2 regions of the Yinghuangia aomiensis genome follow, and region 1 is predicted to be linked to the other one. Evidence: riboswitches for the same ligand, from Rfam matches in the RefSeq annotation. Region 1 holds a riboswitch; the other holds the start of a gene.
The links. A riboswitch is a leader RNA that binds a small molecule or an ion and turns the genes downstream of it on or off. The one in region 1 is predicted to bind cobalamin.
Positions count from the first base shown of each region.

Region 2: it holds a riboswitch for cobalamin, as region 1 does, so the genes downstream of both, cobN (cobaltochelatase subunit CobN) here and ABEA93_RS22250 (ribonucleoside-diphosphate reductase subunit alpha) in region 1, are expected to answer to the same signal.

Region 1 covers NZ_BAABHS010000016.1:20,337-31,756, reverse strand. The annotation lists gene ABEA93_RS22280 (TetR/AcrR family transcriptional regulator) at 1-412, opposite strand, end outside; gene ABEA93_RS22275 (DUF4166 domain-containing protein) at 500-1,183, opposite strand; gene ABEA93_RS22270 (SRPBCC family protein) at 1,222-1,935, opposite strand; gene ABEA93_RS22265 (epoxide hydrolase family protein) at 2,213-3,460, shown strand; gene ABEA93_RS22260 (PPOX class F420-dependent oxidoreductase) at 3,475-3,909, opposite strand; gene ABEA93_RS22255 (ribonucleotide-diphosphate reductase subunit beta) at 4,058-5,035, opposite strand; gene ABEA93_RS22250 (ribonucleoside-diphosphate reductase subunit alpha) at 5,083-7,512, opposite strand; cobalamin riboswitch at 7,583-7,812, opposite strand; gene ABEA93_RS22245 (M24 family metallopeptidase) at 8,062-9,000, shown strand; gene ABEA93_RS22240 (SDR family oxidoreductase) at 8,997-10,808, shown strand; gene ABEA93_RS22235 (metal-dependent hydrolase) at 10,843-11,420, shown strand, end outside.
Region 2 covers NZ_BAABHS010000006.1:180,475-191,894, forward strand. The annotation lists gene cobN (cobaltochelatase subunit CobN) at 1-3,179, opposite strand, end outside; cobalamin riboswitch at 3,313-3,452, opposite strand; gene ABEA93_RS10310 (response regulator) at 3,531-4,187, opposite strand; gene ABEA93_RS10315 (sensor histidine kinase) at 4,184-5,422, opposite strand; gene ABEA93_RS10320 (hypothetical protein) at 5,827-6,522, shown strand; gene pruA (L-glutamate gamma-semialdehyde dehydrogenase) at 6,596-8,233, opposite strand; gene ABEA93_RS10330 (proline dehydrogenase family protein) at 8,293-9,222, opposite strand; gene ABEA93_RS10335 (PucR family transcriptional regulator) at 9,420-10,553, shown strand; gene ABEA93_RS10340 (ABC-F family ATP-binding cassette domain-containing protein) at 10,997-11,420, shown strand, end outside.

The DNA.
Region 1 (11,420 bases):
GCGGCGTCGACCCCAGCACCCGCGTGAGCACGTCCTCGATCTCCGCCGCCCACAACCCCAGCCCCGCCGCCGTCGCCCGCGCCAGCGCCGGCTCGGTCTGCGCCCCCGCCAACATGTGCCCCAGCACGACGAGGTCCCCGTGCTGCTCGTGCCGGATCGTCCGGCTCAACGCCAGCAAGTCCGCCATCGTCGCCACCCCGGCGAACCGGTCGCGGTAATGCGCGACGTGCTGCTCGGTCCCATACGTGCAGGCCGCCGCGAGCAGCTCGTCGAGCGTGCCGAAGTGGTAGAAGATCAGCGCCTGGTTGACGCCCGCGGTCGCCGCGATGCTGCGGGCCGAAGTACCGGACAGGCCATGGGCGCGGAGCGTGTCCAAGGTGCCTTGCAGCAGTTTGGCCCGGGTGGTGCTCATCGTGGTGACCGGTCTCCGTCCGGGGTCGCGCGATCGTGGGGTCCCAGCAAGCGCCCGCCGCCGACCCGGCCGGACCCGGCCTCGCGGTCAGCTGCGGATTTCCTCGCGCCGGGGCTTCACGTTAGCGGGCACCGGCATGTGCCCGAGGTCCAGGTACGACGCCGCGAACGTGCCCTCGTAGCCGAACAGCGGGCCCAGCAGCGGATTGGTGACCCGCACCTTGATCCGGAACCGGCCCGTGGCGTCGTCGAACGACTCCCGCACCAATGCCTGCCCGACCAACGGACGGGGCAGGCGTATGCCCAGCAGCCCCTCGTACAGGCGGTACGCACCGGAACGGATCTCCAGGCCGCCGGTCGGCGTCGCGGAGAAATGCAGGTCGACGGCCAAGTGCTGGTGCGTGCCCAGGTAGTCGACGACACCGCCGCGTTCCTCGCTGTAGACCATCGTCGCGTCGAAGCGGCGCGTACGGCGCGGCAGGCCGAACGTCCGGACGAACGACACCGACTCGCGGCCGAACCCGTCCACATACGGATAGTTCTCGATCCGGAACGGCACATCCGTCCCGGCCTCGGCCAGCAGGATGTTCCGCCGGTCACCCACCGCCAGGAACGGTGCCAGCAGCAGCCGGGTCCGGGGCGTGCCCTGCCAGATCCGGCGCATCGTCCCGGTGCCGACGCACGCCTCTCCCGCGTCCAGGCCGACACCGAATCGGCGCCGCAGCTCCGGATGCAGCCGCCCGAAGTCCCGCCCGAGCGCACGGGCGAACATCGACACGGCCGCCGGACGACGGACGGGAACCAGGGTGCTCACGGGGCCTCCAAACGGGCCAGAGCCGCGGGCGGGGTCGCCGCACGGCGGTCGGGCGGGGTACGCCGGCACCGGCGCGCCGCCGGAGTACCGGGCAACGGCGGCACCAGCAGCGCCGTCCCCGCGGCAAGGCCGGTTATCGCCGCGGAGCCGGTCAGCCACGCCATCGCCGCAACACCGGAGACGCGCGCCGCGGCTTCGGCGGCGGCACGGCCGAACAGCCGTTCCGGCGACGCCCCCGTCTCCAGCCAGAGCCGCAGCCGGTCGAACGACCACGCGGTGGCCCAGCCCATGAGCGGGCGGACCAGGCGGTCGAGCGCACGGCCGCCGAAGCCGGGCGCGTAGTCGTAGCCGGTGAGGAAGCGGACGCCGTCGGCGGTGGGGATGTACCGCCAGTAGCCCCGGCCTTCGCGGATCGGCGAGAACCGGTGCGCGGACGCGAAGCGCAGCGACGACGCCCCTGTGCCGTCCGGCCGGCGGTGCTCCCCCGTCGTGGTGCCGCGGCCGTCGATCGTCATGCCGGGGCACACCCGGGTGGCGTACCGGAAGGACTGGTGGCGGCAGCGCCCGGGCCCGCGTTCGGGGCCCAGTTCGGAGATGGCGGTGAACCGGAGGTCCCAGCGCCGGTGCACGCCGGGTTCACGGGTGTGGTCCCACACGGCGTCGGGCGTCGCCCGGATGAAGGTCTCGATGTAGAGCGGCGGTGCGGGCATGGCGGTGTGTTCTCCCCGGGAGACGCGGGTTTTGAGCGTTCGCTCAAACACCACGGTAGAGGCTTTTGAGCAGACGCTCAAGTCCAGGACACCGGAGGTCGCCGCGAGGGGTTTCGGGGTGGGAACTTTGATACAAGCAAGGGCTTGTTACCTGTGATTGTCATACCGGGTAGGCGCACGCAAATACTTCACGCATTTATATAAACACGTGTTACAGTCGCGCTCGTGGCGCCGCCGACCGCGGCCCCCCTCCGACCGCGTTCCCCCTGGAGCCCCCGTGCCCGGACGTGTCCCCCCGACCGCGCCCCTCCCCCTCACCCCGACGCCGATCCACGTCCCCGACGCGGTCCTGGCCGACCTGCGCGCCCGCCTCGACCTCACCCGCTGGCCGGAGGACACCGGCAATGCCGACCGGTACTACGGAGTCGACCGGCCCACCCTGCAAGGACTCGTCGACTACTGGCGCGACACGTACGACTGGCGTGCCGCCGAAGCCGCGATCAACCGCTTCGCGCATTACCGCGTCGACATCGGCGGAGTACCAGTGCACTTCATGCACAAGCCCGGCGTCGGCCCGGATCCGGTGCCGCTGATCCTGTCGCACGGCTGGCCGTGGACGTTCTGGCACTGGGCGAAGGTCGTGGACGCGCTCGCGGACCCGGCCGCGCACGGCGGCGACCCGGCCGACGCCTTCGACGTCGTCGTGCCGTCACTGCCGGGCTTCGGCTTCTCCGCACCGCTGCCGGTGCACCCGGACATGAACTTCTGGAAGATCGCCGAGGTGTGGCACACCCTCATGACGGACGTGCTCGGCCACGCGAAGTACGCCGCGGGCGGCTGCGACGTCGGCGCCCTGGTCACCGGCCAGCTCGGCCACAAATACGCGGACGCGCTCTACGGCATCCACATCGGCTCCGGGCAGCGGCTCGACTTCTTCAACGGCGACCGCGGCTGGGACCTGTCCGGCGGACGGCCGATCCCCGAGGGCCTGCCCGACGCAATCCACCGCCAAGTCGTCGCCACCGAGAAGCGGTTCGCCGTGCACTTGGCCGCGCACACCCTGGCGCCGAGCACACTCGCGTACGGGCTCGCCGACTCCCCCGCGGGCATGCTCGCCTGGCTGCTCGACCGGTGGACGAACTGGAGCGACTGCCGCGGCGACATCGAAAACGTCTTCACGAAAGACGAGTTGCTGACGCACGCCACCATCTACTGGGCGACCGGGACCATCGGCAGTTCGATACGCACGTACGCGAACAACAACCGGTACCCGTGGACACCGTCGCACGACCGGCAGCCGGCCGTCGAAGCGCCGACCGGCCTGACGTTCGTCGCGTACGAGAACCCGCCGGGCGTCACCACCGGCGGGCGGGTCGACAGCTGGCTCGCCACCGACCGCGCGGCCTGGTACCGGCACACCAATCTCACCGCGCACGACCGCGGCGGCCACTTCATCCCGTGGGAGGTCCCCGACCTGTGGGTCGACGACCTGCGCCGCACCTTCCGGCCGCTCCGGCCGTCGTGAGCGGGCGGCGCCGGTCAGCTGCCGGACATGCCGTACACGCGGTCGATCGGCAGACGGATCACCAGGCGCCGTTCGTCGACCATCGCCCGCCGGAACTCGTCCCAGTCGGGATGCTCGCCGCGCACCGCGCGGTACAGGCCGACGAGTTCCTCGACGGTCGGGTCGCCGGCGTCGGCGGCGACCGGGGTGAGGTCGGCGGTGCCTTCGGCGACCGCGTAGGCCCACATGTCGTTCGTGGTCACGTGGAAGCTCGCACGCGGGTCGCGGCGGAGGTTGCGGGTCTTGGCGCGGTCGTCGGTCACCGAGATACGGAGCACGCCGAGGTCCGCGTTGGTGGCGTACTCGTAGGCCACGTTGGAGAGTTGGGGGCGTCCGTCGCGCTTGAGCGTGACCAGGACACCGCGCTTGTGCCGGCGGAAAAGGTCGAGAAGTGCGGAGTCGTCTGCCATGCGGCAATAGTGCCACCGCGCGGGGGCACGGCGAGGGCTCCGCGCCGGGCGCGGCGGGTGAACCGCCGCGGCCCGGCCCGGAGCCCCGCCGTGCTGGCCTGCCGTGCCTGTCGTGTCCGCAGTGTCTGCCGTGTCCGCGGTGCCGGGTCTAGAAGTCCTCGTCGAACGCCACGGTCCCGGTGACCGCGACCTGGTACGCCGAGACGCGCCGTTCGAAGAAGTTCGACAGCTCCTGCACATCTTGGAGTTCCATGAACGCGAACGGGTTCGCCGAGCCGTAGACCGGCGGCATGCCGAGCTGGGCGAGGCGCCGGTCGGCGACGTGCTCCAGGTAGGTGCGCATGTCGGCGACCGTCATGCCGGCCACTCCCCCGCCGAGCAGGTCTTCCGCGAACGCGGTCTCCGCGTCGACGGCTTCGGCGAGCATCCGGCGGACGTCGGCGGCGAGGTCCTCGTCGAACAGGCCGGGTTCTTCGGCGCGGACCGTTTCCACGACCTGGAAGGCGAAGTCCATGTGCGCGGACTCGTCGCGGAAGACCCAGTTGGTGCCGGAGGCGAGCCCGTTGAGGAGGCCGCGGGAGCGCAGGAAGTAGACGTACGCGAAGGCGCCGTAGAAGAAGAGGCCTTCGATGCACGCGGCGAAGCAGATGAGGTTGAGCAGGAACTGCCGGCGCTCGTCGCGGGTGGTGAGCTGTTCGAGGCCCATCGCGGAGTCGATCCAGCGGAAGCAGAACTCCGCCTTCCGGCGGATCGACGGGATGTGCTCGACGGCGGCGAACGCCTTCGCGCGCTCGTCCTGATCGGGCAGGTAGGTGTCCAGAAGGGTCAGGTAGAACTGGACGTGGACGGCTTCCTCGAACAGCTGCCGCGACAGGTACAGGCGCGCCTCGGGCGCGTTGATGTGCCGGTAAAGGTTGAGCACGAGGTTGTTGGCGACGATCGTGTCGCCGGTGGCGAAGAACGCGACCAGCCGCTGCACGAGGTGGCGTTCGGCGGGGCCGAGCCGGTCGAGGTCGGGCAGGTCGGAGTGCAGGTCGACTTCTTCGACGGTCCACGTGTTGCGGATCGCGGCCCGGTACTTCTCGTAGAAGTCGGGGTAGCGCATCGGCCGCAGGGTGAGGTTCATCCCCGGGTCGAGGAGCTTGGGGGCCGCCGTAACGGATGCGGTCGGGGTCACTGGCAGGCCTCGCAGGCTTCGGGGTTCTCCAGGGAGCAGGCGATGACGGATTCGTCGGCGAGCGGCAGGGCGGCCGGGGCCGCGGCCGAGGCGCCGCCGGAGCCGCCGGCGGCCGGCACGGTCGCCTGCTGGATCCGCGTCGCGGGACGGGACCGCAGGTAGTAGGTGGTCTTGAGCCCGGTCGACCACGCGTACCGGTACATCGACGACAGCTTGCCGATGGTCGGGTCGGCCATGAACAGGTTGAGCGACTGGGACTGGTCGATGTAGGGCGAGCGGGCCGCGGCCAGGTCGATGAGCGCGCGCTGCGGAAGTTCCCACGCGGTGCGGTAGAGCGCGCGGATGTCGTCCGGCAGTTCGGTGATGTCCTGGACGGAGCCTTCGGCGCGCTTGATGCGGTCGCGGATCTCGGCGGTCCACAGGCCGCGGGCCTTGAGTTCGCGGACCAGGTACGTGTTGATCTGGAGGAACTCGCCGGACAGGGTCTCGCGCTTGAACAGGTTGGACACCTGCGGCTCGATGCACTCGTACGCGCCCGCGATCGACGCGATCGTGGCGGTCGGGGCGACGGCGACGAGCAGCGAGTTGCGCAGGCCGTGCGCGGCGACGCGGGTGCGCAGCGCGGTCCAGCGGGCGGTCTGCGCCGGGGTGGCGCCGTCCCACAGGTCGGGCTGCAGGCGGCCGCGGGCGGCGTGCGTCTCGGCGAACGCCGGGTGGGGGCCTGCCGCGGCGGCGAGGTCGCAGGAGGTTTCCAGCGCGGTCAGGTAGATCTCTTCGGCGATGCGCGTGGAGATTTCCCGGGCTTCGGCGGAGTCGAAGGGCAGGCCGAGGCGGAAGAAGACGTCCTGGAGGCCCATGACGCCGAGGCCGACGGGGCGCCAGCGCGGGTTGGACGCGGCGGCCTGCCCGGTCGGGTAGTAGTTGATGTCGATGACGCGGTCGAGGAAGGTGACCGCGGTGCGGACGGTGGCGCGGAGCTTGTCCCAGTCCAGGCCGCCGTCGGCGACGTGCGCGCCGAGCTGGACGGAGCCGAGGTTGCAGACGGCGGTTTCGCCGTCGCTGGTCACCTCGAGGATCTCCGTGCAGAGATTCGACAGGTGGACGACGTTGCCGGGTTCGGCGGCCTGGTTGCAGGTGCGGTTGGCGGCGTCCTTGAAGGTCATCCAGCCGTTGCCGGTCTGCGCGAGGGTGCGCATCATGCGGGCGTACAGCTCGCGGGCCGGGAGTTGGCGGACGTAGCGGCCGTCGCGTTCGGCCTGTTCGTAGACGGCGTCGAAGGCCGGGCCCCACAGGTCGGGGAGTTCGGGCAGCTCGTTCGGGTCGAAGAGCGACCAGACGCCGTCTTCCTCGACGCGGCGCATGAACAGGTCGGGGATCCAGTTGGCCAGGTTGAGGTTGTGGGTGCGGCGGGCTTCCTCGCCGGTGTTGTCGCGGAGTTCGAGGAACTCCAGGACGTCGGGGTGCCACGGTTCGAGGTAGACGCAGGCGGCGCCCTTGCGGCGGCCGCCCTGGTTGACCGCCTGGACGGACGCGTCGAGGGTGTTGAGCCACGGGACGATGCCGTTGGAGTGGCCGTTGGTGCCGCGGATGAGCGCGCCGCGGGAGCGGACGCGGGTCCAGGCGACGCCGATGCCGCCGGCGAACTTCGACAGGCGGGCGATGCGGCCGTACATGTCGTAGATGGATTCGAGGTTGTCCTGCGGTGAGTCGAGCAGGTAGCAGGACGACATCTGGGTGTGGCGGGTGCCGGAGTTGAACAGCGTCGGCGAGCTGGGCAGGTAGGCCAGCGACGACATGAGGCGGTAGAAGGCGATCGCTTCCTCGGCGGTGCGCGAGAGGCCGCAGGCGACGCGCAGGAGGAAGTGCTGCGGGGTCTCCACGACGGTGCGGTGCACAGGGTGGCGCAGCAGGTAGCGGTCGTAGACGGTGCGCAGGCCGAAGTACTCGAAGCGGCGGTCGGCGCCCTCGGCGTTGGCGGTGTCGACGGCGGCGTCGAGGGCGGCGGCGTTCGCGGCGACGAAGTCGGCGGTGGTGTCGCCGATGAGGCCTTCGCGGTGGCCGAGGGCGATGCCGTCACTGAAGGCGGTGATGCCGTGCGCGGCGGTTTCGGCCGCGATGGTGCGGGCCAGGAGGCGCGCGGCGAGACGCGAGTACTCGGGTTCCTCGGCGATGAGTTCGGCGGCGGTGCGGACCGCGAGGGCGTCGAGGTCGGCGGCGGTGCCGCCCGCGTGGAGGCCGGCGAGGGCGCGGTCGGCGACCCGGGCGGGGTCGGTGTCGGACAGGTCGGCCGCGAGGGCGCGGACGGCGGCGTGCAGCGCGTCGGCCTTGGGCCCGGCGTCGGGTGCGGTGCCGGTCTGCGGACCGGGGTTGTGCGGCGTGCCGGTTTCGGCCGGGCGAGTCTGGGCGCGCGGAATCGCGCTGTCCATGACGGTCACGGGGCTCTCTCCTCGCGAGCTTGAACGTGCGGTGACCACCGTGCGCGCTCGCGGACAGTGCGGCGCGTACGGGCGGCTGGCAGGTCTTCGGACTTGCGGGCATGCCGGACTGCGGCACACGGAGGTGTGCCGGGGTACGGAGGTCCTAGTGGCCGTCGCTTCCCCCGGGCGCGGGCCCGGAGTGCTTGGTGACGGCGGTCGTTCCCGCTCACCGCTGCGGGGGCAGTCCCGGTTTCGCACCGGGTTCCCTCTTCCCAAGGCGCAAATGCCACCTGACGGGGCATCAGTTCCTTTTCGCCGCCCGCTCCGACTGCTTGGAGCGGGCGAACCAGCTGCGAGCAGGAGCATATATGTAGTGGGTGAGGCCGCGTGCGACCCCTAGTGGTTGTGTCCGGCGTGTCGCGAAGGTCGGCCTCTCGGGAAGGGTCTTCCGCCCGGGACTACTCCCGGGTATGTTACCCGGGGTAACACCCGATGCTCCTCCCTTTCTGCGCCTCACTTTCGTCCCCCACAGCCCGACCCCCGGGAAGGCGGTCCCGCATGGCGACCCCGCTCACGGATGCACCGGCCGGCACGACCGGCGCCGGCATCGACGGCTACCGCGCCGTCCAGCGCCTCGCGTACGACTGCGCCGAAGCGGTCGCGGCCGAACTGCGCCCGGGCACCACCGAGCGCGAGGCCGCGGCGATGATGCGGCGGTGGCTCACCGACCGCGGCGTCCGCGACTGGCTGCACCTGCCGTTCGCCTGGTTCGGCGACCGCACCGCGTTCACCGGCTTCAAGGTGCCGCTGCAGTTCTTCCCCACGAACCTGCGGCTCACCGAAGGCATGCCGTTCATCCTCGACGCCGCACCCGTCCACAACGGCTACACCGCCGACATCGGGTACGCCAGCTCCCTCGGCCCCAACCCGGTCGTCGACCGGCTCCTCGACGACCTGGCCACCCACCGCGCCTTCATCGTCGAGGCCGTCCGCGCCGGCCGCACCCTACGCCAGATCTACCTCGACGTCGACGCCCTGATGGCCCGCCAGGGCTACGAGAACCGGCACCGCGCCTACCCGTTCGGCGTCATCGCGCACCGCGTCGGCAAGGTCGCCGACGCCCGGCTGCGCCCGCACGCCTTCGGCTTCGGGCAGAACGCCCTGCGCGGCCTGCTCAAGGACGGCATCCGCGGCCACCGCGAGGGCTGGTCGCCGCTGTGGAACCCGCGCAAAAGCTCCGGCCACCCGGCCACACCCGGCCTCTGGGCGGTCGAACCACACCTCGGATTCCGCGGCGTCGGCGCCAAGTTCGAGGAACTGCTGGTGGTGACCGAGGACGGCGACGCGTACTGGCTCGACGACGACCTCCCGCACGTGCACCGTTGGGCCGACCGCGGCCTGTACGGGGCCGAACTCACCGGCACCGGGGCCGGATTCCCGGCTCCCGCCGGCACCGCCGCCGACCTGTCCGCCGTCACCGAGGAGGCCGCCGCGTGAGCGCGCTGCACGACCTGCCCGGCGCCCGCCGCTTCGACGTCGAAACGCCCGACGGGGTCCGCCTGGCCGCCGTGGAAGCCGGCCGCGCCGACGGCCCCACCGTCGTCCTGGTGCACGGCTACCCGGACACCAAGGAGATCTGGGGCGACGTCGCCGCCCGCCTCGCCGACCGGTTCCGCATCGTCGCGTACGACGTGCGCGGCGCGGGCGGATCCAGCCGTCCCGACGCCACCTCCGCCTACGTCCTCCAGCGGCTTGCCGACGACTTCGAAGACGTCCTGGACGCGGTCGCCCCCGAAGGCACCGTCCACCTCGTCGGACACGACTGGGGCTCCGTGCAGGCCTGGGAGTTCGTGACCACGCCGCGCATCGCCGGACGCATCGCGTCGTTCACCACGATCTCCGGGCCGAGCCTCGACCACCTGGCCCTGGTCACCCGCGAGGGCCTGGCCAAGCCGACACCGAAGCGGCTGTCGCGCAACCTCGAGCAGATGTTCCGCTCCTGGTACGTGTACGCCCTGCACGTCCCCGTCGCCCCCGAACTCGCCTGGCGCGGCATCCTCGGCAAGCACTGGCCCGCGATGATGCGCCGCAACGAGAAGACCCTCGGCGCACCCGAACCGTCGCTGCCCGAGGACGCCGCATTCGGCGCCAAGCTGTACCGCGCGAACGTGCGCCACCGCATGGCCGCCCCGCGCCGCGACGCCACGACGGACATTCCGGTGCAGCTCGTGGTGCCGGACCGCGACAAGTTCCTCGCCAAGCGCCTCTACGACGAACTCGACCGCTTCGCCCCCAACCTGACGCGCCGCCAAGTCTCCGGCGGGCACTGGGTCCCGCGCACCCGCCCCGACCTGCTCGCCCGGTGGATCGCCGAGTTCGTCGACCGCGTCGACGGCGACCCGGCCGGCCGCGGCGCGGCGCCGCTGCCCGCGACGGTCGCGGTCGCCAAGGGCCGCCGGGCACGCCGCGCCGCCGCGTACCGCAGCCGGTTCGCCGGCCAGCTCGCCGTCGTGACGGGCGCGGGCAGCGGCATCGGCCGGGCGACCGCGCTGTCGCTGGCCGAAGCCGGCGCGCGGCTGGTGCTGGTGGACCGCGACGCGGCCACCGCCGGACGCACCGCCGACCTGTGCGAGGTGCTCGGCGCGGCCGGGGCGCACCCGGAGGCGGTCGACGTGTCCGACGCCGACGCGATGGCGCAGTTGGCGGAGAAGGTGCGGGCCGTGCACGGGGTTCCGGACCTGGTGGTGAACAACGCCGGTATCGGCATAGCGGGGTCGTTCCTGGACACCACACCCGAGGAATGGAAGCGCACGCTCGACGTGAACTTGTGGGGCGTGATCCACGGGTGCCGGCTGTTCGGCGCGATGATGGCTGAGCGCGGGCAGGGCGGGCACATCGTGAACACCGCGTCCGCGGCGGCCTTCCAGCCGTCGAAGTCGCTTCCGGCGTACTCGACGTCGAAGGCCGCGGTGCTGATGCTGAGCGAGTGCCTGCGCGCCGAGTTCGCGGCCTACGGCATCGGCGTGACGGCGGTCTGCCCGGGGTTCGTGGCGACCGGGATCACCGGGGCGACCCGGTTCGCGGGGACGAGCGCGGAGCAGGAGCGCTCGCTGCGGGAGAAGACCACCAAGGCGTACCAGCGGCGCGGCTACCCGCCGGAGAAGGTCGCCGACGCGATCCTGCGCGCGGTCGCGGAGAACACCGCGGTGCAGCCGGTGACGCCGGAAGCGCATGCGGCGCGCGCCGCGTCCCGGTTCACGCCGCGCGTGCTGCGCGCACTGGCGCGGGTGGACTTGCCGAAGTGACGTGCCGCCGATCGGGCATGTGGAGGTTTGCGTAATGAGCACATCGCTGGGCTTGCCGGCATCCGGATCCGCGTCCGTGTCCGATACGCCGATCCGGCCGCGCCGGGTGGCCTTCGACTGGGCGGACACGCCCGTCCACTGGATCCCTGGGGACGCGCCGACGACGCACCTGATCAACGTCCTGCATCTGCTGCTGCCCGCCGGGGAGAAGTGGTTCGTGCAGGTCTACAAGGAAGCCCTGCCGTTCATCACGGACGAGAAACTGCGCGAGGACGTGCGCGGGTTCATGGGGCAGGAGTCGGTGCACTCGTACTCGCATGCGGCGGTGCTGGACCACTTGCGGGCGCAGGGCATCGAGACGCGCGGGTACACGCGGCGGCTGGAGTGGTTCTTCTTCGACTTCCTGGGCGACAAGCCGTACATGCCGATGCCGAAGCACGAGTGGCTGCGGGTGCGGCTGTCGATCATCGCCGCGATCGAGCACTTCACCGCCCTGCTCGGCAAGTGGGTGCTGGAGGCCGAGGCCTTGGACGCCGTCGGCGCGGATCCGATGATGCTCGACCTGCTGCGCTGGCACGGTGCGGAGGAGGTCGAGCACCGCTCGGTGGCGTT
Region 2 (11,420 bases), on a different contig from region 1:
CGCACGGCGGCGACCATGCCGCCGTGGTACTGGAAGTAGTCGTCCGAGTCGGCGATGTCGTGTTCGCGCGTGTCGGTGTTCTTCGCGGCGACGGCGATGCGCTTGTAGGCGCGCTCCATGTCCTCGCGGGCGAACACCCCGTCGAGTCCGCGGCCGTAGGCGTAGCCGCCCCACGTCGCGTACACCTCGGCCAGGTCCGCGTCGTCGCGCCACGTCCGGGCGTCGATGAGCGGCAGCAGCCCGGCACCGTAAGCCCCCGGACGTGAACCGAACACCCTTGTCGTGGCACGCCGTTCGTCGCCGTGCTCGGCGATGTTCGCCCGCACGTGCGCCCGCACGAAGTTGTCGTCGTCCGGCTCCTCCAGCCCGGCGGCCAGGCGCACCGCGTCGTCGAGCAGCAGCACGACGTGCGGGAACGCGTCCCGGAAGAAGCCGGAGATCCGCACGGTGACGTCCACCCGCGGCCGATCCAGTTCCGCCAACGGGATCGGCTCCAGGCCGGTCACCCGCCGCGACGCGTCGTCCCACACCGGGCGGATGCCCAACAGGGCGAGCACCTCGCCCACGTCGTCGCCGCTCGTGCGCATCGCGCTCGTGCCCCACACCGACAGGCCGACCGAGCGCGGCCATTCGCCGTGGTCTGCGCGGTACTTGGTGAGGAGCGAGTCGGCGAGCGCCTGTCCGGTCTCCCAGGCCAGGCGGCTCGGGACGGCCTTCGGGTCGACGGTGTAGAAGTTGCGGCCGGTCGGCAGCACGTTGACCAGGCCGCGCAGCGGCGAGCCCGACGGGCCGGCGGGCACGTAGCCGCCGTCCAACGCGTGCAGCACGGCGGCGATTTCGTCACCCGTGCGGTCCAGCCGCGGTACGACCTCGGTGGCGGCGAAGGCCAACACCTCGGCGACCGCGGGAGCTTCGGCACCGAGTACCGAGGACACGACCGCGGGTGCCGCGGCCGGATCCCAGCCGTGCTCCTCCATCGCCGCGACGAGCGCATGCGCGGCGGCTTCGGCGTCGTCGGTCTCCCGGCGCGTCGCGGTGCCGCCCTCCACCAGGCCGAGGGCCTCGCGGAGACCGGGCAGCGCGGCCGTACGGCCGCCCCACACCTGCCGGGCGCGCAGCATCGCGGTGACGAGGTTCACCCGTCCCTCGCCGGTCGGGGCGGTGCCGAGGATGTGCAGGCCCTCGCGGATCTGCGCGTCCTTGACCTCGCACAGCCACCCGTCGAGGTGCAGCAGGAAGTCGTCGAACTCGGCTTCGTGCGGCCGGTCGCCGATGCCGAGGTCGTGGTCGAGACGGGCGGCCTGGACGAGGGTCCAGATCTGCGCCTGCACCGCCGGGGCCTTGGCCGGGTCGAGGGCGGAGACGTTGGCGTACTCGTCGAGGAGCTGTTCGAGCCGGGTGAGGTCGCCGTAGGTCTCGGCGCGCGTCATCGGCGGCACGAGGTGGTCCACGATCACGGCGTGCGCGCGGCGCTTGGCCTGGGCGCCCTCGCCCGGGTCGTTGACCAGGAACGGGTAGACGAGCGGCAGATCGCCGAGCACCGCGTCGGGCCCGCACTCGGCGGACAGGCCGAGGTTCTTGCCCGGCAGCCATTCCAGCGTGCCGTGCTTGCCGAGGTGGACGAGCGCGTTCGCGCCGAAGCCGCCGGTCGCGCGGGCGCTGTCCAGCCACCAGTAGGCGGCCAGGTAGTGGTGGCTCGGCGGCAGGTCCGGGTCGTGGTAGATCGCGACGGGGTTCTCGCCGAAGCCGCGCGGCGGCTGGATGATGAGGACGACGTTCCCGGCGCGCAGCGCGGCGAGGACGATTTCGCCGTCCGGGTCGCGGGAGTGGTCGACGTACAGTTCGCCGGGCGGCGGGCCCCAGTGCTCTTCGATGTTGGCGCGCAGGCCGACCGGGAGCTTGGCGTAGCGCTCGCGGTATTCGGCGGCGCCGATGCGCACCGGGTTGCCTTCGAGCTGGGCTTCGGACAGCCACTCGGGGTCTTGTCCGCCGGCCGCGATGAGCGCGTGGATCAGCGCGTCGCCGTCCGCGGGTTCCAGGCCGGGCAGCGCGTCGGGGCCGGCCGCGGGACCGACGTCGTAGCCGGCGTCGCGCATCGCGCGCAGCAGGGCGACGGCGCTGGCGGGGGTGTCGAGGCCGACGGCGTTGCCGATGCGGGCGTGCTTGGTCGGGTACGCGGACAGCACGACGCCGATGCGCCGTTCCGCGGGCGGCACATGCCGCAGCGCGGCGTGCCGGACGGCGATCCCGGCGACGCGGGCGGCGCGTTCCGGGTCGGCGGCGTAGAAGGTGAGGCCGTCGGCGCCGGTCTCCTTGAAGGAGAACGGCACGGTGATGAGGCGGCCGTCGAACTCCGGCACGGCGACCTGGGTGGCGGCGTCCATCGGCGAGAGGCCCGCGTCGCCGGCTTCCCATTCGGCGCGGCTGGTGGTGAGGCTCAGGGCCTGGAGCACGGTGATGTCGAGGGCGGCGAGCGCGCCGACGTCCCAGGCTTCGTCGTCGCCGCCCGCGGACACCTCGGCGGGGCGTGCGCCGCCCGCCGCGAGCACGGTGACGAGCAGCGCGTCGACCTCGGCGATCGCCTCGAACAGCGCCGGGTCGGCGCCGCGCAGCGACGCGCACCAGACCGGTACGGCGCGGCCGCCCGCGTTCTCGATGGCGTCGCACAGGGTGCCGACGAAGGCGGTGTTCCCGGCCAGGTGGTGGGCGCGGTAGTAGAGCACGCCGACGGCGGGCGCGTCCGGGTTGCGCGATTCCCGCTCCAGACGTCCCCAGGTGGGGACTTCGGCGGGCGGTTCGAAGCCGTGGCCGGTGAGGAGCAGCGTGTCGGAGAGGAACCGGTGGAGGTTCGTCAGGTTGTCCGCGCCGCCCTGCGCGAGGTACGCGTGGGCTTGCGCGCTCACCCCGGCGGGCACCGTCGCCAGTTCCATGAGGGCGGCGTCGGCGGCTTGTTCGCCGGAGACCACGACGACCGGGCGGGGCCCGGCGAGGAGGGCGTCGAGGCCTTCCTCCCAGGCGCGGCGGCCGCCGAGGAGGCGGACGACGACGAGGTCGGTGCCGTCCACCAGCGCGGGCAGGTCGGCCGCGGTCGTGCGGGCCGGGTTGGCGAGGCGCCATGCGCCGTCGCTCGCCTTGGCGCTGAGGAGGTCGGTGTCGGAGGTGGAGAGGAGGAGGATCACCGGGCCGACCGCGCCTTCGCGTCGCCGCGCCGGGTCGCGGATGCGGATGCGGCCGGTGCGTATACGTGCGTGCAGGTCGGACGGCAGGACGAAGTCGCCACAGCGCGCGCCTCTCCGGGGTCCTCGCCCCATCGGACAATCGGGTCCGGGCGCGCAGTTCCTGACTCCCCGCCGCATGCTGCGGCGGGTCACAGTGGCGGGACCGTCCCGGATTCGCACCGGGTTCCTGACTGCGCCCTCCCCACACCGGCGACGCCGGCGCCCGCTCAGCATCGCCTAGCGGCCGGTCGCGCTGCAAGTTCCCCCAATCGAGGGATTTGCCACGTTCCCCGGAGGGCCTCGCGGGGGCTGCTATCCGGTTGGCTCGCAGAGCCCCCACTCGTGGGCGAGCACCGCGGCCTGGGCCCGGCTGCGCACCCCGAGCTTCGGCAGGATCCGGCTGACGTGCGTCTTGGTGGTGGCCTCGGCCATGTCCAGGTGCACCGCGATCTCCTGGTTGGAGAGGCCGCGGCCGAGGCAGGCGAGGACCTCGCGCTCCCGCGGGGTGAGCGCGGCGAGCGCCTCGGGCGGTTCGGCGGGGCCGCGCGGACGCGGCGCGGCGAATTCGGCGATGAGGCGGCGGGTGACGGCGGGCGCGATGATGCCTTCGCCGCGGGCCACGGTACGCACGGCCTCGGTGAGCACCGCGGCCTCCGCGTCCTTGAGCAGGAATCCGGCGGCGCCCGCACGCAGCGCCCCGAACACGTATTCGTCCAGGTCGAACGTGGTGAGCACCAGCACGTCGGCCAAGTGTTCGGCCACCACCGCGCGGGTCGCGGCGACGCCGTCGAGCCGCGGCATCTGCACGTCCATCACGACCACATCGGGCCGCAGTTCGCGGGCCAGCGCGACGGCCTCCTCGCCGTCCGCGGCCTCGCCGACCACCTCGATGCCGTCGGCGGCCCGCAGGATCATCACGAGTCCGGCGCGCACGGCGCCCTGGTCCTCGGCGACGACGACCCGGATCACGACGCGGCCTCCCGGGCCTCCCGGGCAGCGCGCGGCGCGCGGGCGGCGTCGCGCTGCTCGGCCTTGCACGGCAGTTCGGCGCGTACCCGCCACAGCCCGTCGTGCGGTCCCGCCTCGAAGCGGCCGCTGAGCAGCGCGGTGCGTTCCCGCATGCCGACCAGGCCGGCACCTGCGCCGGGGGCCCGCGGCCCGTCCGGGGCGGCGACGTAGGTGCTTTCCACCGCGACGACGAGGCAGCCGCGGGTGTGCCGCACGCGCACGATGACCGGACCGGGCGCGGCATGCTTCATCGCGTTCGTCAGCGACTCCTGGACGATGCGGTACGCGGCCAGTTCGACCGGTGCGGGCAGCACCGTCCCGGCCGGACGCGTGTCGTCGAGGACGAAGGTGAACCCGTCGGCCGAGCCGCTGCGCTCGGCCCGCCCGATCATCGCGTCGAGCGAGTCCAGCCGCGGCACCGCCGCGGACTCCTCGAACCCGGTCTCGCCCCCGCCGCCGTCACGCAGCAGCCCGATGAGGCGGCGCATCTCGGCAAGGCCCTGCACGCTGCTCTCCCGGATGATGCCGAGCGCCTGCTTGGTGGCGTCCGGGTCGCCGGCCGCGACGGACATCGCCGCAGTGGAGTGGATCGCGATCGCGGACAGGTGATTGGCGACCACGTCGTGCAACTCGCGGGCCATCCGCGCGCGTTCCTCGGAGACCGCGGCACGGCGGTCCAACTCGGCGAGCAGCGCGGTCTGTTCGGCCCGCAGGCGCTCGGCGGCGGCTTCGTCGCGGTGGGTGCGGATGATCCACGCGGTCGACGCGGGCGCCAGCGTGATCAGCCCGGCGAAGACGCCGATCAGCAGCGCCTGGGGCTGCCGCATGATGCCGAGCGCGACGATGGTGGCGGTGAGGGAGAGGACGAGCGCGGTCGGGGTCATGCGGCGCGCCCACGGCAGCGGACCGTAAAGGGTGGTGGCGTACACCAGGTCGGTGAACATCACGATCGTGGCGATGTTGCCGCCGGAGACGGTGTCCGCGGCGAGGGCCGCGAAGCCGACCAGGACCGCGGCGCGCGGCGCGGTCCGCCGTGTCACTTCGGCACTGGCCATGACGGCGAGGGGCAGCAGCTGCCAGGCGCGCGGGACGCTGAAGTCGTTGTTCTCCAGCCCCAGCGTCCACAGCACGATGCCGCCGACCAGCCCGGCGACGGCGATGGCGACGTCGCTCCGGTGAGGTCGGGCCGATTGCATGCGCCGCCTTCCGCGTGGTGTCCGATGGATGCCCGGGAGCCGGGCACAGGCTCCGGGCGGCGGCCCCCGCGCCGCGGCCCTCCGGGCCTCCCGGCCACCCTACGTGACGGGCGCCGCCTCCTCTCCCGGTCGCGGACGCGCCGCCGGGCGTACATCGAACGATGCAGCCGGTAATCGGCGCGCGAGGTGACGCGACGAAGCCCGGGCGTTGGAAGGCTGGGATGCGGCGCCGCTCCGGGGCCCGGTCGGACCGGCCGGCGCCGCCGTCCCCACCAGGCCGGCGCCACGCACGCGCCGGCCGACGATCTACGGAGCCATCCCATGCTGGTCACCCTGGTCATCGCCTGCGAGGTCGGGTTCTGGCTGCTGCTGGCGGCCGGGCTGACGGCCCGCTACGGCCTCGAGTGGCGGCGGACAAGCGGTGTCCTGCTGGTGTCCGTGCCCGTCGTGGACGTCGTCCTACTGGTCGCCACGATCGTCGACCTGCGGCGCGGCACGACCTACTGGTCGCCACGATCGTCGACCTGCGGCGCGGCACGACGGCGAACTGGTCGCACGGCCTCGCCGCCGCCTACATCGGCTTCTCGGTCGCCTACGGCCACTACCTGGTCAAGCGCGCCGACGCCTGGGTCGCCTACCGCTTCGCGGGCGCACCCAAGCCGCCCAAGCCACCGAAGTACGGCACGGCGCGCGCAAAATACGAGTGGCAGATCGCCCTGCGCACGGTCATGGCCGCAGTCGTCGCCATCGGGCTGCTCCAGTGCGCGATCTGGATGGTCGGCGATGCCTCGCGGACCGCGGCCCTCACCTCGACGCAGAGCCGCATGCTGTGGATCGCCGGCATCAACGTGGTCATCGCGCTGACCTACACCCTGTGGCCGAAGGAGGCCCCGAAGGGCGGGGACAGTACCCAGAAGGAGCGGAAGGACCTGAACACGGACCTGGTCAAGGCCTACGTGCTCGGCAAAGCCGCCCGCCGCTACGGCACGGGCACCGGCGACTACGGCACGGGCACCGCGGACACGAACCCGCGAACCCGCGACCGGGCATCCGCCGAAGCGTCCGCGAATTCGTCGGCCGCGGCGTCGAAGAAGCCGTGAGGCGCGGCCGGGTGGGTCGTGAACGCGTGCGGGCACCCGGCCGCGGTCGGCGCGGTGTCGAAGCGAGTCGGTTTCAGTTGCCGCCGCCCATGTGCGGGTACCGGTAGTCGGTCGGCGGAACCAAGGTCTCCTTGATGGTGCGGGTGCTGGTCCACCGCATCAGGTTCTGTGCCGCACCGGCCTTGTCGTTGGTGCCGGAGGCGCGCCCGCCGCCGAAGGGCTGCTGGCCGACGACGGCGCCGGTGGGCTTGTCGTTGAGGTAGAAGTTGCCGGCCGCGAAGCGCAGCACCTCGGAGGCCTCGGCGAGCGCGGCGCGGTCCTGCGCGATGACGGCGCCGGTGAGGGCGTACGGCGACACCGATTCCATCTGGCGCAGCATCGGCGCCCAGGCGGCGTCCTCGTAGACGTGCACGGCGAGGATCGGGCCGAAGTACTCGTCGCGGAAGACCTCGTTCTCGGGGTCGTCGGAGACCAGCAGCGTCGGGCGGACGAAGTAGCCGACGCTGTCGTCGTACGTGCCGCCCGCGACGATCTCGACGCGCGGGTCCGCGGCGGCCCGGTCGATGGCCGCCTTGTTCTTGGCGAAGGCGCGGGCGTCGACGACCGCGCCCATGAAGTTGTCCAGGTCGGTCACGTCGCCCATGGACAGGCCTTCGATCTCCGCGATCAGGTCGTCGCGGAAGCCGGACTCCCACAGCGACCGCGGCACATACGCCCGCGACGCCGCCGAGCACTTCTGCCCCTGGTACTCGTACGCCCCCCGCACCATCGCCGTCTTCAGCACCGCAGGATCCGCCGACGAGTGCGCGACGACGAAGTCCTTGCCGCCGGTCTCCCCCACGATCCGCGGATACGTCCGATACCCGCCGATGTTCGCGCCGACGGTCGACCACAGGTGCCGGAACGTCGCCGTCGAGCCGGTGAAGTGGATGCCCGCGAGATCGGGGTCCGCCAGGACGACCTCGGACACCGCGAGGCCGTCGCCCGGCAGCATGTTGATGACGCCCGGCGGCATCCCTGCTTCTTCCAGCAGGCGCATCAGGTGCCAGGCCGCGACCGTCTGCGTCGGCGACGGCTTCCAGATCACCGTGTTCCCCATCAGTGCGGGCGCCGTCGGCAGGTTCCCGGCAATCGCGGTGAAGTTGAACGGCGTGACGGCGTAGACGAAGCCTTCGAGCGGCCGGTGGTCGAGCCGGTTCCACACGCCGGGCGAGCTGATCGGCTGCTCGGCGAGGATCTGCCGGGCGAAGTGCACGTTGAACCGCCAGAAGTCGACGAGTTCGCACGGGGTGTCGATCTCCGCCTGCTGCACGGTCTTGGACTGGCCGAGCATCGTCGCGGCGGCGAGGCGCTCCCGCCATGGACCCGCCAGCAGATCCGCGGCCTTGAGGATGATCGCGGCGCGGTCGTCGAACGACAGCGCGCGCCACGCCGGGGCGGCGGCCTTGGCGGCGGCGACGGCGGCCCGGGCATCGTCCTGCGTGGCGTGCGCGAAGGTGCCGAGGACGGCGGCGTGGCGGTGCGGCTGGACGACGTCGACGCGCGGCCCGCCGCCCATCGACTGGACACCGCCGATCGTCTGGGTCAGCTCCACGGGTTCGCCGGCCTGCCGCTTCAACTCGGCTTCCAGGCGGGCGCGTTCGGGGCTGCCGGGGGCGTACGAGCGAGCCGGTTCGTTGACCGGGGCCGGGACCTGGGTGACGGCGTCCATCAGGGCATGCCTTTCGGTGGGAGGTGCGGGCGTCGGGGCTGCGTCCCGGGCGGCGGCGGTCAGCGGCCGGGCACGAAGGAGCGGAGGAAGAACGCGACGTTGGCGGGGCGTTCGGCGAGGCGGCGGGTGAAGTAGCCGTACCAGTCGGTGCCGAAGGGGACGTAGACGCGGACCTTTTCGCCGTCCTCGGCGAGGCGCTGCTGTTCGGCGGTGCGGATGCCGTAGAGCATCTGGAACTCGTAGGTGCCCGGCTGCCGTTCGTGGCGCAGGGCGAGTTCGCGGGTGATGGCGACGAGGCGCGGGTCGTGGGTGGCGACCATGGGGTGGCCGTCGCCGGCCATGAGGATCTTGAGGCAGCGCACGTAGGCGAGATCCACGGCGCGGCGGTCCTGGTGGGCGATGGACGCGGGTTCGCGGTAGGCGCCCTTGACCAGGCGCACCCGGGATCCGGCGGTCGCGAGGCGGCGGCAGTCGTCCTCGGTGCGGAACAGGTACGACTGGAGGACGGCGCCGGTGCCGGGGTGGTCGCGGCGCAGCTCGTCGAGGATGCCGAGGGTGGAGTCGGCCGTCGTGTGGTCTTCCATGTCGAGCGTGACGGTGGTGCCGGCGCGGGCGGCGGCCTCGGCGACGGGCCGCACGTTGGCGAGCGCGAGGGCGTGCCCGTCGGCGCCGAGGGACTGGCCGAACGCGGAGAGCTTCACCGACACCTCGACGCGGCCGCCGAGGCCGAGGGGCGCGACCGCGTCGAGGATCCGCAGATAGGCGTCGCGGTTGCGTTCCGCCTGGGACGCGTCGGTGATGTCCTCGCCGAGGTAGTCGATCGTGACGTCGAGGCCGCCGTCCGTGAGGCCGCGGACGGCGGTGAGTGCGTCGGGCAGCTCTTCGCCGGCCACGAAGCGGTCGACGACGGGACGCGTGACCGGGGCGGTCGCGACGAAGTCGCGCAGCCGGTCGCTGTGCGACGCGGTGAGGAGCAGGCGGCCGAGCACGGCGGGCCTCCGGGAGCGGTCGGCGGTACGGGGGCCGCGTTCCGGCCCTTGCCGCGAACGTACGTCCGCCGTGTGGCCTGCGCATATGGACCGCAGTCGCGTTCCCGGCGGGAGATCTTGTACACATGTATGAAAGGGCCGGGTGGCCGGTTTGTCGGGGTTCACCCGGTCGCCGCGAGCGGCAGAGGAGACGGGCGATGGCGGCGCAGCGGGATTACCAGCGCATCGTCGAGGAGGCCGCCGCGCTGCTGGGCGCTCCGGCCACGTTGGAGGACCGCGACTTCACGCTGGTCGCGTTCGCCGCGCACGAGGGTGATGCGGATGTGGTGGCGGACGACGTGCGCGCCCGGTCGATTCTCAGCCGCCGCTCGTCGCCGCAGGTGAAGGCGTGGTTCGAGAGCTTCGGCATCACGCGGGCGACGCGGCCGGTGCGGATTCCGGCGGACCCGGCGACCGGGGTACGGGCGCGGCTGTGCCTCCCGGCACGGCATGGCGGGGTGACGTACGGCTATATCTGGCTGCTCGACCCGGGCGGCGCGGAGTGGCCGGACACCGACCTGGCGGAGGCGTTCGCGCTGGCCGGGCGCGCGGGCGACCTGCTCGCGGAGGAGGCGCACGCGGGCACGGAGCTGGGCGAGCGGCTGCGGGCGCTGGTCACGGGGACGGGCGACCCGCAGGCGGTGGCGGCGCTGGAGGCGGCGGGGGCGCGGACGGGGACGGGCCCGTATGCGGTGGTGGTGCTGCGGGGCGGGCTGCCGGATCCCCTGACGGTGCTGGGCCAGGCGTCGGTGGTGGCGGCCTACACGGGTGCGTTTGTGCCGGACACCGAGCCGGACGAACTCGTCGCGCTGATCCGCACGCCGCGTGCGCCCACCGAGCCCGCCCGCCGCCTCGCCCGCCTGCGCAAGGGCACCCGTGCGGGCGTCTCGGCGGCCTTCCCCGGCCCCGCGGAGGCAGCGGCCGCCTACGCCGAGGCCGTCGCCGCGGCCCGGACCGCGACGGCCTTCCCCGCGTACGGCCCGGTCGCGTCCTGGCCGGAGCTGGGCCCGTACCGGCTGATCTCCCACCTCCCCGCCGCCCCGGATCCGGCCGTGGCCCCGCTGCTGAGCCCCCAGCACGCGGAACTCGCCCGCACGGCGGAGGTCTACCTGGACCGCGCCGCCCACGCGACGCAGGCGGCGGAGGTGCTGGCGATCCACCGCCAGACGCTGTACTACCGGCTGTCCCGGGTGGAGGCTCTGACGGGCTTGGACCTGGCGAACGGAGAACATCGGCTGCTGCTGCATATGGGGTTGAAGGCGGGGCGGATGAGGGGTGAGGAGACAGGCTGAGTGGCCCGGATGACGGGGGGTGTGGGGGCGCTCCGCGAGCGGGGCCCGGCGGTGTGAGCGCAGACGCGGCAGTGACGCGGTGTGGGCCGACCGGTGGCGTGACGGCGGCGCGGGCGCACGCCGGGTGGCGCTGCTCCGGCCCGATCCGGCGCACGGGGCGCCGCGGATGCCGTCCACGCCGTCGTCGAGCAGTTCGCCGACCGAGTTCACGTCGCCGGTGGCGCGCGAGACGATGCGGCCCGACGAAGGCAGCGCAAGCGCAGGCAGGCAGTTCGCGCGGCGAGGCTCGTCGGGCGCACACGGCCGGCGCGGTTCGGCGCTCTCGCCGCCGCGGCCCCGGCCCCTCCGCCGCAGCCGTCAGCGGGTTCCCTGTGTCCCCTCTCGCCTCGCGGCTCCGCTCCGCCCGCCCGTCCTCAGTCCGCGCCCGCTACGATCGGCGCGATATGAGCGCCACGATCGTCGTCAAGGACCTCTCCGCCGGGCACGGTGACCGCGTCCTGTTTTCCGCGTTGGATCTGGTGGTCGCCCCCGGCGACGTCGTCGGGCTGGTGGGGGTGAACGGGGCCGGCAAGTCGACGCTGCTGCGGATGCTGGCGGGGTTGAGCACGCCGGAGAGCGGCTCCATCCAACTCAGCCCGCCCACCGCGACCGTCGGGCATCTGCCGCAGGAGCCGGAGCGCCGCGCGGGCGAGACCGTGCGCGCGTTCCTGGGGCGGCGTACCGGCGTGACCGACGCGCAGGCCGCGCTCGATGCCGCGACCGAGGGACTCGTCGAGGAGCGCCCCGGCGCCGACGACGAGTACGCCGTCGCGTTGGAACGCTGGCTCGACCTCGGCGGCGCCGACCTCGACGAGCGCGCCGACGAAG